3 regions of the Exiguobacterium artemiae 7-3 genome follow, and region 1 is predicted to be linked to each of the others. Evidence: riboswitches for the same ligand, from Rfam matches in the RefSeq annotation. Region 1 holds a riboswitch; each other region holds the start of a gene.

Region 1 (5,847 bases):
CGCCCGATGGAGTTATCTTCCTGGATCGAGCGATTAGTGAAAGAAGCCAATACGCAGATTTTACGTTTTTCCCAAGTCGAAAATTTGTCGATTGTCGGTACGACGATGGCCTGTGTCTGTTGGTCGGATGACCTACTTGTCATTGGACACGTAGGGGACAGCCGCGTCTACGCCCTGGAAGAAGGACGATTGAAACAACTGACGGATGATCATTCCTATGTCAACATGCTCAAACAATTAGGGGAATTATCGGAAGCCGAGCTTGAAAATCATCCACGCCGTAATGTCATTACACGATCCGTCGGTTCGAACGAATCCGTTGATGTCGACATTCAAGTCCGGGATGCACCGGACTATGATATCGTGTTAGTGTGCAGCGACGGTTTATCGGATGAGGTTCCTCATGAAGTCATCGAGCGGTTGCTTCAAGAAGATGCACCGCTCGATACGATTGTCGAACGCCTCGTATCCGAGGCGAATGACCGGGGAGGCGCAGACAACATTACGATTGCTGCAATCCGTTTTAAAGAAAGAGAGAGGATCTGAATATGCGTTACGGAGATCGATTGAACGACCGCTACCGCATAGAACGGTTAGTTGGAAATGGCGGAATGGCAAACGTTTATCAGGCATATGATGAAATCTTGAATCGAACTGTCGCAATCAAAATTTTACGTACTGAGTTTTCACATGATGAACAATTCATCCGTCGATTTGAACGAGAGGCACATGCTGCGACGAGTTTAAATCATCCCAACATCGTCGCGGTTTATGACGTAGGAGAAGAAGAAGCGATTTATTATATCGTCATGGAATATATCGACGGTATGACACTGAAAACGTATTGTGAAGGGCGGGCATTACCGGTCACAAAAGCGATTGACATCATCAGCCAAATTTGTGATGCAATTGACCATGCCCATGCCCACCGGATTATTCATCGCGATATCAAACCACAAAATATGCTGGTTCGTGAGGATGGGACCGTCAAGGTGACTGATTTCGGCATTGCGGTCGCCATGTCGAACGCGACCCTGACCCATACGATGTCAGTCTTAGGATCCGTTCATTATTTTTCGCCGGAACAGGCGAAAGGGAAATTTGCGGATGAAAAATCAGATATTTATTCGCTTGGAGCCGTTTTGTACGAACTTGTGACGGGACAAGTTCCGTTTGAAGGCGATTCACCCGTTGCTGTCGCGCTGAAGCATCTGCAAGATACCGCACGCCGTCCGACCGCGTTGAATCCAGCTGTACCGCAAGCTTTAGAAAATTGCATCATGCAAGCTCTCTCGAAAGCACCGCATGATCGGCAACAAACGGTCGCTGCCTTCAAAGAAGATATGGTGACCGCGATGTCAGCTGAACGGGCAAACGAAGGCATCCGCGGGGACGATTTGATGGAAAAAACGATGGTGCTCAGTCCGGTGTCTTTGCCACCAGAAGATATCGAACAAACAGCACCCGTTCCGAAGGTCGCTACCGTTATGCCGAAACCAGAAAATAAAAAGAAACGCACGTGGTGGATCATCTTATTGTTGTTGTTCATAATGGGTGGAGCCGCAACGACGTTTGCCATGTGGCCTGACCCGACGGTCGTTGTACCGGATGTCACGGGTAAAGATGCCGATGACGCGGAAACGAAGCTTGAAAAAATGGGATTCATCGTGGAATCGACTGAACGCTCAAGTGATACTGTGGAAGAAGGGTTCGTCATCAGTCAGTCCCCTCGTAAACAGGCGACCGTCAAAAAAGGATCGACAGTGGATTTGATCGTCTCGACAGGAAGCGATCCGGTCGAGGTGCCGGACGTCTCAGATGAGACAGAGAAAAAAGCAATCGCTATCTTAAAGGACAGCGGTTTTGAAAAAGTTGATGTCGAACGGGAAGACTCTGAAGACATCAAACGTGGAAATGTCATCCGACAATCCATTTCAGCTGGAACGGAAGTCATCGCGAAAGAACAGATGATTACCATCACGGTCTCAAACGGATCACCCGTATTTGTTCTGAAAGATTTGACTGACTTATCGAGTGCTGAAGCAAAAGCTTATTTGGATGAGATGGGACTGGACGGAACGTTTGAACAGGAGTTCTCAAGTGAGGTCGCGCTGGATCAAGTGATTCGACAGTATCCACAAGCGGGTGCGCAAGTGGAGCCCAATGATTCGGTGACCGTCTTCATCTCACGCGGCGAAGAAGAAAAGACAATCACGGCGACGTTCCCTGAGAAAGTAGTCTATGATGGCGTCAGTGAAGACGAAGAGCCTGCGCCACGTCAACTCGTTCGGATTGAGACGGAAGATGCCAAAGGAAAACGAACCGTCATTGAAGAATCGATTGATCAGGATGAAACGTTTGATGTTCCATTGACGATTGATCCGGGAGAAGAAGGTAAGATTACGATTTATAAAGATGACGAAGTTTACCGGGCGAAGACGATTACGTACAACCAGGCAAAATCACAAGAATAACGAGCAGGATGTTAATCCTGACAAAGGAGGGCGTAGGATGGCAGAAAATCGAATTGAAGACAATCGGGATGGAACGATTATCCGCTTACAGGGTGGATTTTATGATGTCATGACGCCTCAAGGTGAAATCCGTTCACGGGCACGCGGTAATTTCAGAAAACGGGGCATCAGCCCTGTCGTCGGCGATGAAGTTGTGTTACACATCGAAAGTGAGACCGGATATATCCTAGAAGTAAAGGACCGTCAAAATTTCTTGGTTCGCCCACCAGTTGCCAATATCGATCAAGCTTTGTTGGTCGTATCGGCAGCAGAACCTGATTTTTCTGCCCATCTGTTGGACCGGTTTTTAGTGTTGATTGAAGCAAAGGAAATTCAACCGATCATCATCTTGACGAAGATGGACTTGTTACAAGGTGAAGCCGAACAGGTGGTATTGGAAGCAATTGCCGCTTACCGGACCATCGGATATCACGTCATTGAAACGTCAAGTGAGACATTGGCCGGAGTCGAATCCGTCCGTCCGTTGTTAAAGGATAAAACGAGTGTCCTGGCCGGACAATCCGGTGTAGGGAAAAGTTCGTTGTTGAACGCCTTGGAACCTTCGTTGGCACTGGAAACGAGTCATATTTCGAAGGCGCTTGGTCGTGGACGCCATACGACCCGCCATGTGACCTTGATCCCGCTTGGCGAAGGATTGATTGCAGATACCCCGGGGTTCTCGAATCTCGATTTTCCGCATGAAATGGAACTCGAGGAATTACGTTGGTGTTTTCCTGAATTTGTTGCTTTACAGGACGAATGCAAGTACCGGGGCTGTCTGCACTTGAATGAGCCCGGTTGTGCCGTTAAACAAGCCGTCGAGACACATGAGATCATGGTCTCCCGGTATACGAATTATGGTATGTTTGTAGAGGAAATCAAGAATCGGACACGGAGGTATTAAGATGATTAAAATCGCACCATCAATCTTATCAGCAGATTTTGCAAATTTAGAACGGGATGTCAAAGCCGTTGAAGCGGCGGGAGCCGACTATATTCATTTTGATGTCATGGACGGTCAGTTTGTTCCGAACATTTCCTTTGGCCTCCCTGTCCTAAGCAGTTTACGTCAAAAAACAGACATGGTTCTCGACGTCCATCTCATGATTGATCGTCCGGAAAACTTTGTCGAAGCCTTCGTTGCAGCAGGTGCTGATATCGTAACCTTCCACGTGGAGGCGACGAATCATGTCCATCGTGTTCTGCAACAAATCAAAGCAGCCGGTGCGAAAGCGGGAGTAGTGCTCAATCCGCACACGCCACTTTCGACGATTGAACATGTACTCGAAGAAGTCGATATGGTCTTGCTGATGACGGTCAATCCGGGTTTTGGCGGTCAAGCGTTCATTCCGGGTGTGATGAACAAATTAAATCAACTGGCTGCAATGAAAGCAGAACAAAATCTATCCTTCGAGATCGAAATCGATGGTGGAGTCAATGCGGAAACAGCGAAATTATGTATCGAGAATGGGGCAAACGTTCTTGTTGCAGGTTCCGCTATCTACAATGCGCCGGATTATTCAGAAGCAATCACTAGTATTCGGAATGCTGCTCACGTATAATAGGAAAAGAATCAAAATTAAATGATGACCGCAAGGGGTGTCGCATCAAGCGGCTGAGAGAAGTGATTGGACTTTAACCCTTCGAACCTGTTCCGTTCAGACGGACGTAGGGATGTGGCGCACGCAGGCAGTACGGCGTTCGTCGTACTGCCTTTTTGCCGTCCTGCGATTTTATTTTTAGGAGGAAAAAAGAATGAAACGGCTACAAATGTTAATGGAAATTGCAATCTTTGCAAGTCTTGGTGTGGTATTCGATTTATTAATCCCATTTAAAATGCCGCAAGGTGGTTCAATTAGTTTGGCAATGTTGCCAATCTTCGTCATGGCCTTTCGTCATGGTGTCGTCGGTGGGGTCGTGACAGGCGCACTTGTCGGAACGATCCAACTGATGTTCGCTCCGCAAATTCTGACGGTCGTTCAGCCGTTACTCGATTATACGATTGCGTTTGGGGTCGTCGGATTGAGCGGATTATTCGCACGGCAAGTTAAAAAAGCAGCAGCAACCGGGAAAAATGGCCGTTTGATGGCAATTGTACTAGGTGCGACATTGCTTGGTGCGGGCTTACGTTATGTGTGTCACGTCATCAGTGGAATCGTGTTCTTCGCTGAGTATGCGGAAGGTCCAGTTGTCCCGTATTCGTTGATCTATAACGCGACGTATATGGTTCCATCGTATCTGTTATGTGGTATTGTCGCAGGACTCCTGTTTACGACAGCACCACGACTTCTTCGTTATTCAGCACGAGGTGTCTGATGCGGGTCGTGATTGTAGCGGCCGGTCCGGCGGAAGACATCCCGTCCCTAAAGCCGTTTATGGATGAGAAGACGGTTGTCATCGCTGTCGACGGAGGTGTCACCGTGTTGGCACAACAAGGTTTCGCTTTTGACTTGGCCATCGGTGACTTTGATTCGCTCGGATACAAACCGGAAGGAGCCATCATCCATCCGGCTGAAAAGGATGAGACCGATTTGGAACTGGCTTTACGGTACGTCAGTCAGCAGTATGAAGCAACGGAAGTGTTGGTATTCGGTGCGACCGGAGGACGACTCGATATGACGCTTCAAAACGTCTATCTGTTAAAACAATTTCCGGCAGTCCGCTTGATGACGAAGCGGGAAGAGGTCCGTTTCTTACAACAGGGGCAGTACACTCTCCAGGCGGACCAGTATCACTATTTGTCCTTCATCCCGCTCGTTCCGACACGTTTGACACTCCAGGAGGTCAAATATCCGCTGGTGAACCATGATGTGCCGGTCGGCGGATCCTTGACCGTCAGCAATGAATGGACAGATCAAGGGGCGGCGAACGTGACGGTGCATACCGGTGAAGTAATTGCTTTACGAAGTTTGTCAGACCGTTAAAAAACGTGATCGGCTTTAGGATATCCTAAAAGCCGATCACGTTTTTTGGTAGTTTTGTTTTTTAAGATTCCAATGTCGAGCTGGCTGCCTGACGTTCAGTTTGAGCCGCAATATGTTTTCCTTTGACGAACAGATGGTAAGAGGCCCACGTCAAGAGGAAAAATGGAACACCGATGTACAAGGCAATCCGTTGATCTGCTTGGAAAGCCAGGCTGATCAGTACAAGCATGTTTAAAGAGAACGAGATGATCGGTAAGACCGGGAAGAACGGGGTCTTGAATTTCAATTCACTGACAGCATGTCCATCTTTGATGAATTGACGACGGAAGGCGATCTGTGAAGCGGAAATCGAAATCCAACCGACTTGCGCACCGAGTCCGGCGAGTGACAACAGCCAGATGAAGACGGTA
Region 2 (5,847 bases), 340 kb from region 1:
ACACCGATTTCATTCGATGAAAAAGAATTGGTCAAGGTTGTCCGTGATCATGGCGAAAACGTCTTGGTTGCTCTTCAAATCGGCGGTAAAAAGGTCAACACGTTGATCAACAAGCTTGATATGGATATCTTTACACCAACGATTAAACACGTTGAATTCATCGCTGTTAAAATGGATGAAGAAACAGAAGTCGAAACGGATATCGTCCTCGTCGGCGAAGCAGCCGGTGCGAAACTTGGCGGATTCCTTTCACAAACACTCTTTAAAGTAACAGTTGCCGCAACACCAGATAAATTACCGGAACGGATCGAAGTTGATGTAACGGATCTTGCAATCGGAGATTCAATTACAGTAGCTGATCTTCCGGAAGAAAAAGATTTCCGTGTCGTCACAGAAGGTGACATCCAAGTTGCAGCAGTCGTTGAATCGACACTTGAAGCTGAACTTGAAGAAATCGAAGAAGCAGAAGCTGAGGCACAAGCAGCTGATGCGGATACAGCGACAGACGATTCAGAACAAACTTCTGAAGAGCAAGCTGAAGAAAACAAAGAAGATAAAGAGTAATCTTTTCTCCCCTCCCCTCGTGGGAGGTTTTTTTATGCATATTGACAAGTCACGGCGACAGCCGTACAGTGAAGAAGGTACACATCATTGACACATCCACTAGGGGAGCCAGTTGGCTGAGACGATTCACTTCGGACCCTTTGAACCTGATCTAGTTCATACTAGCGTAGGAAAGTGGAGCGGAATCCTCGTGCTCTTTTTCTGCATCTTGCAGGTTACACGACCGCTCTCTTTTCATAGAGGGCGGTCTTTTTTGTGGTTTCTTTGTGGATGTGCATTTAAAGGAGTAGTGATTATGAACAGTTGGAAAATGAAAGAAATCATCGTCATGATGATGCTCGCCGTCGCGTGTGGTGTCCTCTACTTAGGGTGGTCGACGTTATGGTTACCGATCTCGGCCATCTTCGGACCGGTCGGATCAAACTGGATGTTCGGCATCTGGGTCATTGCCAGTCCCCTAGTCGCCTACATCATTCAAAAACCAGGCGCGGCATTGATTGCAGAAGTCGTCGCTGCTGCCGTCGAATTGTTTACAGGGAGTCACTTCGGCTTATCGGCACTGTTGATTGGATTTGCACAGGGAATCGGGGCCGAGATTGCCTTTGCCGTGTTCGGATACCGGACGTTTAATACGTTCACCTTGATGTTGTCCGGTGTCTTTGCCGCCGTCGGAAGTATGGTCTACAGCCTCATCGTAAATGGATTTGCCTATTATACGACGACGACACTGCTGTTGACGTTTTCTCTGCAACTCATCAGCGGAGCATTGCTCGGCGGATTGCTCGCAAAAATAATCGTCGACGCGCTCGTTAAAACCGGGACACTGAACGGTTATGCGGTCGGACGGCAACGAAAGCAGCGTGCCGCATGATGCAGTGCGAGCACCTGTCCGTCCGTTATCCGGATCAGGATTCCGCGGTCTTACACGACTTGTCGATCACGATCCAAAAAGGAGAAACGACCTTGCTCGTCGGTCCGAGCGGCAGCGGCAAGACGACCTTTTTACACGTTCTTGCCGGTCTGTTGCCGGACACGATTGAAGCAGATGTCACCGGTCACTGGTTGACCGAGGGAACGGTCGGGATTTTGTTCCAACAACCGGACGATCAGTTTTGTATGCAGACGGTCGGCGCGGAAATCGCCTTTAGTCTCGAGAATCGGCAGATTGCCCGCAGTGAGATGGAGGAACGCATCCAGTTGCTGTTGGCGCGGGTCGGACTTGATCTTGCCTTGACGACACCGATTGCCGAACTGTCCGGCGGGATGAAACAACGGCTTGCTCTAGCCTGTGTGTTGGCACTTGAACCAGACATCCTGTTACTCGACGAACCGACGGCACAACTCGACCTGAGTGGTCAACGGACGATGATGCATCTGATTGAAGAATTGCATCACGATCCCGACTTGACGCTCGTTCTGATCGAACATCAGCTCGATCAGTGCGTGACGTTTGCCGACCGGGTAATCGTCTTTGAAGGTGGTCGCTTATTGCTTGATGGCACACCGTATGACGTGTTTCATCAACAGCGGGATGTGATGACGGCGCTTGGAATTGCGATGCCGCTCCTCTACCCCTACGGACTTGAGACTTTACCGGAGCTGTCCGGACAAGCCTGTCATCTGAAGAAACGCCCGGTTGAACGTCGAGCGGTTGGAACGGAGCGGACATTTGAGCTGACGCGGGTCCGTGTCAAACGGGGGGAACGGACGATTCTTAACGATTTTTCATGGACGACCTTTTCCGGTCAATGGATCATGCTCGTCGGACGCAACGGGGCTGGAAAAAGCACGGTCCTTGAGACACTGGCAAAATTACTTCCATCTAAAGGCGATATCCGCTTGTTTGACACCCCGCTTCGGAAATGGTCGGACCGGACGTATTACCAACAAGTCGGCTTTGTTTTTCAGCAACCGGACTTCCAGTTTCTTAAACAGACAGTCGCCGACGAACTTGCCATCAGCTGTGCTACCTTTGATCCGGAACGGGTCCAGACGGCTTTGCGTCACTATCGACTGACCGATGTCGCGGATCAGTCTCCCCTCGCGCTCAGTCTCGGACAAAAAAGACGGTTGAGTGTCGCGACGATGTTACTGGAACGAAAAGCTGTCCTATTGCTCGACGAACCGACCTTTGGACAAGACGCTGAGACGACGGCACACATCATCGACGTGCTGCATCAAGCCCGGGAGGCAGGAACGACCGTGATCATGGTGACGCACGACATGGAGCTGGTCCACCGTTACGCCGACCGTGTTGTCGTCATCGGCGAGGCGTGTGTCCAGTTTGACGGGACGCCGCTGGAGCTGTTTCAGGAAGAAGCACTTTTGGAACAAAACCAACTGTTCCGTCCGGTATCGTTTCTGTATCAACAACTCGAGGAGGTGAAACACCGTGCAGGAAAACGACACACTGCTCGCGCGTATTAATCCGGCGGTCAAGCTCGGAACGCTTCTCTATGTGATGATGTTGCTGATTACGACGTCGAGTCTGCACGTGACGCTTGCCTTATCAGTACTTGCTGCCGTAGGGGTCTGCAGTTCCGGTTGGCGTTTGCCGGTGCTCCTTCTGCGTTTGGTTCCCTATGGTCTCTTGTTTTTATTGACGTTTTGGATGATGGCGGCGTTTGGCAAAGGCAGCACCGAACTTTGGACGTTCGGCTGGTTTCGGATTACGGAAGAAAGTCTTGATCATGCCTGGTTGATTGCGACCCGGATGCTCGCTTTTGTCTTCCTGAGCTTAACGTTCGTCGCGACGACGGACGCGACACGGTTCGTCATGAGTCTGATTCATCAATGTCATCTGCCGGTTCGCCTGGCCTACGGTTTTTTAGCCGGTCTTCGCTTTATTCCGATCTTTCGGCAAGCGATCCGGACCATTCGTCAAGCCCGGCGTGTCCGCCAGCAACGGTCGATTTGGCCCTGGCAAACGTTTTTTGACATCAGTCTGCCGCTCTTTACGACGAGCATCATCCGGTCGGAACAGATTGCGATTGCGATGGAAGCCCGTCAATTTCGGATCGACCGGACCTATTATGTCGAACCGGTCGTGACGCGATGGGATATTGTCTTTCTGTTGCTGACTACCACACTCGCGACGTCACTTCGTTTGTTCATCTGAAGGTAAACGATTACAGCACCCCCTATAAGGGAATAAACGTTTCAGATGCAGCGAATTTTAAAAAAGTGGGTGAACGTCGTGAAGCGAATTGTCTTAGTCGGCGCAGGACATGCGCATTTAGAATGTATCAAACAGGGGATTCATCCGGATGTTGACTGGATGGTCATCAGTCCATCCCGTTATCAGTATTATTCCGGGATGTTTTCCGGACTGGCGGACGGGACCTATAGACTCGACGAGACACGGATCGATGTCAAAGCGTTATGTGAACGGCATGGTAAGGGGTGGGTGGAGGGCCGGGTCAGTCGAATTGACGCGACAACTAAGCAAATCATCTGTCAGTCCGGGCAGGTCGTACCGTATGATATCGTGTCATTTAATATCGGTTCGAACGATTGGGAAGCAAGCACGCCAATCCGCGTCACGATCAAACCGAACTATCGGGTGGAAGACGCGTTCCGGACATTCCGAAATGCCGTCTCCCCTGTCATCATCGGCAGTGGTGCGGCAGCCGTCGAGATGGCGGCGTCATTTCAATCAAACGGTACCCCGGTCACATTGGTTCATGAAGAACCGTTGCTCAGCGGTCATCCGGCTGGCCCGGAACTGGCCGCGCGACTCGATCGGTTGGGCGTCAACCGAATCGTGGACCGGTTCGAAAAGCTGGACGGTAAAACGGCGCGCTTGCGGTCCGGGCGTTCGCTCGAGACGGATGCTGTTCTGTTTTTAGGAGGCGCAACGGCGCATGAGTTGTTTCAGGTATCCGGTCTGTATTGTGATGACCGCGGTTTTTTACTGGTGCACGAGACGTTGCAATCACTTGAAGATCCGTCCATTTTTGCCGTCGGCGACTGTTCGACACTGCTTGCCTATCCGGAAACGCCAAAAAACGGTGTGACGGCGGTGCGCCAGGCGCCGCTGTTGGTTCAGAATTTGATCCGGTTCGTGAACGAAGAACCGTTACGGACATTTCGACCGCAACGGTATTATTTGACGCTTCTTGCGCTTGGTCATCACCAAGCTACCTTGCTGTACGGACGATTTTACCAAACGAACCGGCTCAGTTGGTATTTTAAGCAATGGATTGACCGGCGGTTTGTGAAGAAATATATGGTCTGAATCAACAGGCAGAAAGATGAATCGTTCATCTGTTCTGCCTGTTTTCGTTGAGCGAGTATATTTTTTAAAAAAAGGAAGATGACCTTGTGAATATGGTAATATAATGGATAATTCATTAGAGGAGGAATCATCATCAAAAATAGATTACGGATTCTCGCTCTCCTTTCGAGCATTGTGTTAACCGGTTGCGGACAAGAACGCTTGCTGAATCTTCAGCCTGTCCCTTCCTACTGGTCCGCGCATTCTTTTGCTTCCAACGAATACTCGGATCAGGAAGTCCCCGTTCAACAAAAGAATCAATTCTTGCAGACCTGTCTGCAGAAAAAAACGGTGTCCCTTCCAAAATCGTACCGGACGCTGCAGTCATTCGGGATATTTTTCACGTTAAATGATCTGGAAATAGCGCCGTTTCCGACCGAAATCGTGTATTTGGCACAAGGCGATCAGATGTACCTAGCATGCCGCTCGCCGAAGACACAGGAGTTGCGTGTCCATCCGGTGAAAGCATCGGAGCATCCATGGGTTCGTTTGACGGAGAATCCCGATCAAATCGCGCTTCAAGCACCCGTTTCCGTCCCGCTGACAGAAGAACAACAGGACCAGCATGTCTCCGTCAATCAGGCAATGAGCGCTGACAATGAATTTGCTAAGGATCTGAAGCCATTCCATATGTTTCAACTGCCGATGGCGGGACAACTGTTGTTCGTCATGACAGAGTCCGGTCAAGAGCACATCATTCGAAACATTCCGCTGTCGTCCCTTCACCAGCAGGGCGAGTTTTATCTCGTGAGCCGCCGTCAGATTGACGGATCGACGTCCCGCTCCTTAACCTTTTCGCGTGATGGTTGGGACATGGCGGATCGACAAATCATGACAGCCGACAAATTCACCCGGATTAAAACGAAGCAGCATTCTTTACCGAAAACGTTACCGGTCAATCAAACCGTACCCTTCGTAACCCTTCAAGGCATAAAAAAAGAACGGGTAGCAGAAGAGAAGATACTGTCCATTCGTTATCAGCCGGTTTACCGTCCAGTGAAGGAATA
Region 3 (5,847 bases), 930 kb from region 1:
ATGTTGAAACTCTAACTGGATTGCATACGTATCTCTAAGTAGAATCGGTTTTAACTTGATTCGACGCAGATCGTTTGATTTTTGGCGCGGACCGCTAATCGTCGCGTGTATGAGTGAAGTTGCCTGCAGTTTTTCAGTGAGCAGGTCTTTTAATTGGTCTAGTTCCACGTATCGTCCCGTCCTTTTTTTGTTTGGTCTTTCGAAACTGTAGCAAATTCACCCGCGTTCGACAAGCAAGCAAGCTTTATTTTTAGTCGTCATACTTAATTTAAAGGAGGAACACAACATGTTCAAAAAAATTCTTTCACAAATCGGCATCGGTGCCGCAACGGTCGATACACGACTCGAACAAGATCACTGTGAACCCGGTGGAACGATTCAAGGGGTCGTTCATATTAAGGGCGGTAACGTCGATCAGGAAATCGCCCGGATTTATCTCGCCTTCAATACCCAGTACAAACAAGAAGTCGGGGACAGTACGGCATTCACGACGTTCACACTGGACCGGTTTGCATTAAATGAAGCCCCGTTTACGATCGAAGCAGGCGTCGAACGAGAAATACCGTTTACGCTTCAAGTCCCTTTTAATACACCACTTTCCGTCAGCCAATCGAAGTCGTGGATCGAGACGGGTCTTGATATCGCGCAGGCGGTTGACCCTTCTGACCACGATGCTGTCGTCGTCAAAGCCAATGACTACCAATCGGTCATCCTTGAAGCGATGGAAGATCTCGGATTCCGCCTCAAGAAAGCCGATACAGAAAAATTACCGGGTCGCTTCCGGAAAGATTTGCCGATCGCGCAGGAACTTGAGTATTCCGCCCGCGGTACCCATTATGCTCACAAGCTGGACGAAATCGAAGTCATCCTGTTGCAAGACCGGTCCGGCATCGTCATCGTCGTCCAAATCGACCGCCGTGCCCACAGTCTCGGTTCGCTGTTCAGTGAGATGGCCGGTACGGACGAGACGATGACAAAACTTTCGTTATCGAACCAGGACTTAACTAACCCGTCACTTGTAAAGCAACGTCTTGCCGATTTGATTGAACACCACAGTTGATTAATGTCTTCTATAGAACAAACACCGGATCCGCTTTCTGTCGGATCCGGTGTTTTTATTTCAGTCTTTTTTACTTGAATGATGTCATTTCCATCGTCTGTTTATACTGCTGTTCGAACGTCTCTTCCGTCCAGCCCATCTGCCAAAACATCAATTCGTAATAACAGCTTTTGACAAAATGTTGTTTCATCCGTTCCCGTTCTTCGGCACTTGCCCGCTCCGCCAAATCATTCAGACGATCGATTTGTTCAAAGACGACCCGCTCGAACCACTCGGAACTGTATGTCGAAATCCATTGCTGATAAATCGGTGAAGCCGGTGAAGCCGCCTGTAACTGTTGTCCAATCTCATAGTAAAGCCAGTAACACGGTAAAATCGCAGCGATGGTCTCCCCGAGCGTCCCTTCACTTGCATGGTGCATATGCGAAATATAAGCGTATGCTGTCGGTGCTGGTTCAAACTCTGCCAGTGTCTTGTCCGAAATCCCAAGCGGTTCAAAAAACGATTGATGCAGACTGAGTTCTGCAGCATAGGTCGACGTCGCATGTTCCGCGAGTTCGGCAATCGTCGCGAAGTCCTGTGCCTTCGACGCGGCCCGCGCCTGAATTTTCGCGAAATGTTTTAAGTAATAGGCATCCTGTAGGACGTAATGGCGAAATTTTGCTTCCGGTAGTGTTCCATCCGCAATCCCTGTCACGAATGGATGGGTAAAGCTGCTGTCCCAATACCGTCTTGCCGCTTGCCGGATTTCTTCACTGAATGTCATGTTTTTTCCCCCTTTTGTAATCAAAAAAACGCCACACCCGATGTCAGGCATGACGTGAAAAGACCATAAAAAGAGGATCGTCCACGCCACTTCCCTCCGTAAGTCCAAACTTAATCAGGTTCAAAGGGTCCGAACGTCTTCGTCGTCTCAGTCAGCCTACTGACTCCCCTAGTGGTCGCTATTTGATTTATTTTGAGTTTATCATGATTTGATGTGGAATTGACCCATTCTCGTCATTTCACTCCATTTTTTTGTACAATGGAACATGACGGAAGGTGGATGACGGCTCGTCCTTGAGACCGATTCTCTTCTGTCGCCGGTCGATTAGACTAAATTTAGTACCTGATACTTAACTTATGGAGGAACTTTTATGAATAAAACCATGACATGGACCGCTTCGGCATTACTTGCTACGACGTTATTACTGCCAACGGCCGCATCTGCCGAGCAGGTCGTCGACAAAACGATTATCACACTGGGCGAATCGCTCGGAGCGAATGATAAAACATGGGTCTTGTCCCGTCTGAACGCACCGGAAGGCATCACCCCGATCATCGCGACATCTGCGGATGAAGAAAAATATCTCGGGAAAAACATTCCCCAGTCCCAACGCGGCGGCGGGATGTATTCGTCCGCCAAGATCGAGTTGGCTGAAAAAGGCGACGGTCTGTCCGTTGCAACGGAAAACATCACCTGGGTCACAAAGGACATGTACCTCAATGCGCTTGTCACGGCCGGTGTGACCGATGCGGACATCACGATTACGTCTCCTTACAAGGTAACCGGAACATCTGCCTTGACCGGAATCATGAAAGCCTACGACCAAACGTCGGCTGAGACCGGCATTAAACTGACGGATGAACGAAAAGATTTGGCCCAGCAAGAATTGTCGGTCACGTCAGATGTCGGGAAAACAGTCGGGACGGACAAGGTCGCCGACTTGATGAACGAAATCAAAGCGGAAATCGCCAAACAGAAACCGGAAACGAAAGTCGAGATTGAGAACGTCATCGTCCAAGTCATTCAAAATAACAATATCAATCTGTCCGACGCCCAAATGGACCGTTTGACCGGTTTGTTTAACCAAATGGAACAAGCCGACCTCAACTGGGGACAGATTGAGAGTGGACTGAAGGATGCCGGGCAAAACATTCAGGCCTTTGCAACATCAGAAGAAACAAAAGGATTTTTTGCAAAGCTGTTTGACGGCTTAAGTGCCTTCTTCAACTCGATCGCCGGCTTATTTAAATAATCTGTTCTTTCTTTCCTTCCAGGTGACATGGTAAAATAAAGATATCGAATGAGAAAAGGTGGTGGGAAGAAATGGGTTTTGCTGCGTGTAAGCATTGGTTGATGGAACAACTTTATCTGTTGCGCGCAATTTTTCATGGAATGGCGTTCTAAGGGGTCAGTCTGCCCTTTTTTGAAGAACTCCATACTCGAAAAATAAAGCAAAGCGCATCTTCCACGAGTCGAGGAGAGTGCTGTTTGCACTCTCCTTTTTTTGATGCGTCAGAGAGGAAATTTTAATATGATGATCTGCGACATCCAACACCTGACAAAACAATTCGGAGGCGATGACATCTTAACCGATGTGTCCCTCTTCATCCAACCACATGATCGGATCGGTTTAATCGGACGCAATGGTAGCGGAAAAACGACCCTCCTGCGTTTGATTGCACGACTAGATTCACCCGACGCCGGAACCATCTATCAAAAAAGTGGACTATCGATCGGTTACTTGGAACAGTTACCGGTATACAATTCCGACATGACCGGACTGGATGTCCTGTGGACCGCGTTTGCCCCGTTGCTCGACTTACGACAATCACTACACGATCTCGAACAAGCTATGGCAACGAACACGGATCAAATTGAATCGTTGCTTGAGCAGTACACGAAGGTGACGGAAACATTCGAGCGGCAAGGCGGTTATCTGCTTGAATCCAAGGTCGACCGGATGATCAACGGTTTACGGCTACATCCTCTACTCGACCGGTCGTTCGAACAGCTCAGCGGCGGCGAACAAACGAAAATCTGCCTCGGACGGATGCTGTTAACCGAACCCGATTTGTTGATTCTCGATGAGCCGACGAACCATCTTGATCTCGAAGCCGTCGAATGGCTTGAATCATTTTTATCGAGCTATGCTGGCGCCGTTCTAATTGTGTCACACGATCGTGTATTTCTCGATACGGTCGTGACGAGCATTGCCGAACTGGAAGATGGTCAGATCCAACTATACCGGGGGAATTATTCGTACTATATGACGGAAAAAGAACGTCTGTTGCTCGAACAATTCCATGCCTATCAGGAACAACAAAAAAAAATCAAGCAAATGAAGGATGCGATCCGCCGCCTCCGCCAGTGGGCGAATGAAGCTTCTCCACCGAGCGAAAAGCTGTTTCGGAAAGCGAAATCGATGGAACGGGCACTTGAACGGATCGAACGCATTAAACGTCCTCAACTCGAAGCCGAGACGCCGGATGTCGTTTTTAATGCACAAGGCAAAACAAGCCGGATGGTCTATCGACTAGAAAACGTCAGCCTCTCCTTTACTGAATCTCCATTGTTTCACTCCTTAACTGTTGAAATCGCCGCAAAAGACCGTTTAGCTATCGTTGGTGCCAATGGCAGCGGAAAAACAACCCTGTTACAACTGTTGTTAGGACGTATCGAACCGACAAGCGGGCTCATCTCGCAGGGTCCTTCGGTAAAAGTCGGCTATTTATCGCAACACATCGATTTTCCTGACGATCAACGCTTGATTGATGTCTTTTGGTCAGCCATCGATAGCGATGAAGGAACAGCCCGAAAACGGCTTGCCCAGTTTTTATTTTTTGGTCCACGTGTCTTTTTACCTGTAGCTGCCTTGAGTGGAGGCGAACGGATGCGGTTGATGCTCGCAATCCTCGTCCACTCGGAATTAAATGTATTGATTCTCGATGAACCGACGAACCATCTCGATATCGAATCGCGTGACTCTCTCGAAGAAGCCCTTGAGTCGTTTGAAGGGACGTTGATCGCCGTTTCACATGATCGTTACTTTTTGAATCGTCTGTTTACGAAAACACTTTGGCTCGATCAAACGCCCATCCTGTATCCAGGTCCTTATGCGTATGCGGTAAGTAAACATGCCGGAAAGCCTTCTATTGCTGATACGGAGCACATCCCTTTCAATAAAAAACTGCCTAAACAATCGTCTCCGATTAGTTCGGTACAACCATCCCGACAGCTGGAAGAAACAATCAATCAAGCAGAGCAAGAGCTTTTCCTTCTGGAATCGCAACTGGAACAGGCAAGTGATTATGAAGTACTGGCGAAACTTTTTGCCACTCGTGAAGAGCTGGTCCACCAGCTCGATGATCTCTATGAACAATTCCTTGCTTCAGAATGACCTTTCCGCCGTATATCACGCTATTTCGACCTGTCGTAACCTGCGGCAGGTCTTTTTGTATAGTCGTGAAACAAGTTTATTTTTTACGTTATGAATAATTAACCTGATTAGTTTTTGAAAAAAAGTTTTAAAATTTATCTTGCATATTATCTGAAAATTCGTATAATTTAGCGTATAGCCATTTTACTAAAACACATTAGGAGGAATTTTCAGATGGATGCTTTTCAGCAAGCAGTACAATCAGGAGTCGATTTTGCCAACAACTTATTATGGTCTTATGTTCTAATCGCGGCACTGATCGGAGTCGGCATCTATTTCACAATTCGGACAAAATTCATCCAGTTCCGGTACTTAAAAGAAATGTTCCGCGTTACGCTCGATAAAAACGAGAAAACAACGGATGACGGAGGAGAAAGCATTACCTCGCTTCAATCCTTCTTCATCGGTGCCGCCACACGAATCGGGACCGGCAACCTGGCCGGTGTCACGATTGCCATCACACTCGGTGGTGCGGGCGCCGTCTTCTGGATGTGGATGGTTGCTTTACTGGGAGGCGCAACTGCCTTGATCGAAAGCACGCTCGCTCAAGTCTATAAAGTCCGCGATAGCAAAACGAATGCGTAT

What was found. A riboswitch is a leader RNA that binds a small molecule or an ion and turns the genes downstream of it on or off. The one in region 1 is predicted to bind thiamine pyrophosphate.
Region 2: it holds a riboswitch for thiamine pyrophosphate, as region 1 does, so the genes downstream of both, P402_RS0108430 (ECF transporter S component) here and thiT (energy-coupled thiamine transporter ThiT) in region 1, are expected to answer to the same signal.
Region 3: it holds a riboswitch for thiamine pyrophosphate, as region 1 does, so the genes downstream of both, tenA (thiaminase II) here and thiT (energy-coupled thiamine transporter ThiT) in region 1, are expected to answer to the same signal.

Annotation. Positions count from the first base shown of each region.
Region 1 is NZ_KK211190.1:1,134,553-1,140,399, forward strand. It holds gene P402_RS0106640 (Stp1/IreP family PP2C-type Ser/Thr phosphatase) at 1-546, shown strand, start outside; gene pknB (Stk1 family PASTA domain-containing Ser/Thr kinase) at 549-2,474, shown strand; gene rsgA (ribosome small subunit-dependent GTPase A) at 2,512-3,417, shown strand; gene rpe (ribulose-phosphate 3-epimerase) at 3,419-4,075, shown strand; TPP riboswitch at 4,099-4,205, shown strand; gene thiT (energy-coupled thiamine transporter ThiT) at 4,269-4,829, shown strand; gene P402_RS0106665 (thiamine diphosphokinase) at 4,829-5,437, shown strand; gene P402_RS0106670 (amino acid permease) at 5,499-5,847, opposite strand, start outside.
Region 2 is NZ_KK211190.1:1,475,597-1,481,443, forward strand. It holds gene P402_RS0108425 (50S ribosomal protein L25/general stress protein Ctc) at 1-564, shown strand, start outside; TPP riboswitch at 656-754, shown strand; gene P402_RS0108430 (ECF transporter S component) at 860-1,435, shown strand; gene P402_RS16360 (ABC transporter ATP-binding protein) at 1,432-2,991, shown strand; gene P402_RS0108440 (energy-coupling factor transporter transmembrane component T family protein) at 2,957-3,682, shown strand; gene P402_RS0108445 (NAD(P)/FAD-dependent oxidoreductase) at 3,761-4,801, shown strand; gene P402_RS0108450 (hypothetical protein) at 4,976-5,847, shown strand, end outside.
Region 3 is NZ_KK211190.1:2,068,657-2,074,503, forward strand. It holds gene P402_RS0111785 (class I SAM-dependent methyltransferase) at 1-168, opposite strand, end outside; gene P402_RS0111790 (sporulation protein) at 287-1,060, shown strand; gene tenA (thiaminase II) at 1,131-1,826, opposite strand; TPP riboswitch at 1,901-2,006, opposite strand; gene P402_RS0111800 (DUF1002 domain-containing protein) at 2,197-3,078, shown strand; gene abc-f (ribosomal protection-like ABC-F family protein) at 3,334-5,223, shown strand; gene P402_RS0111815 (alanine/glycine:cation symporter family protein) at 5,437-5,847, shown strand, end outside.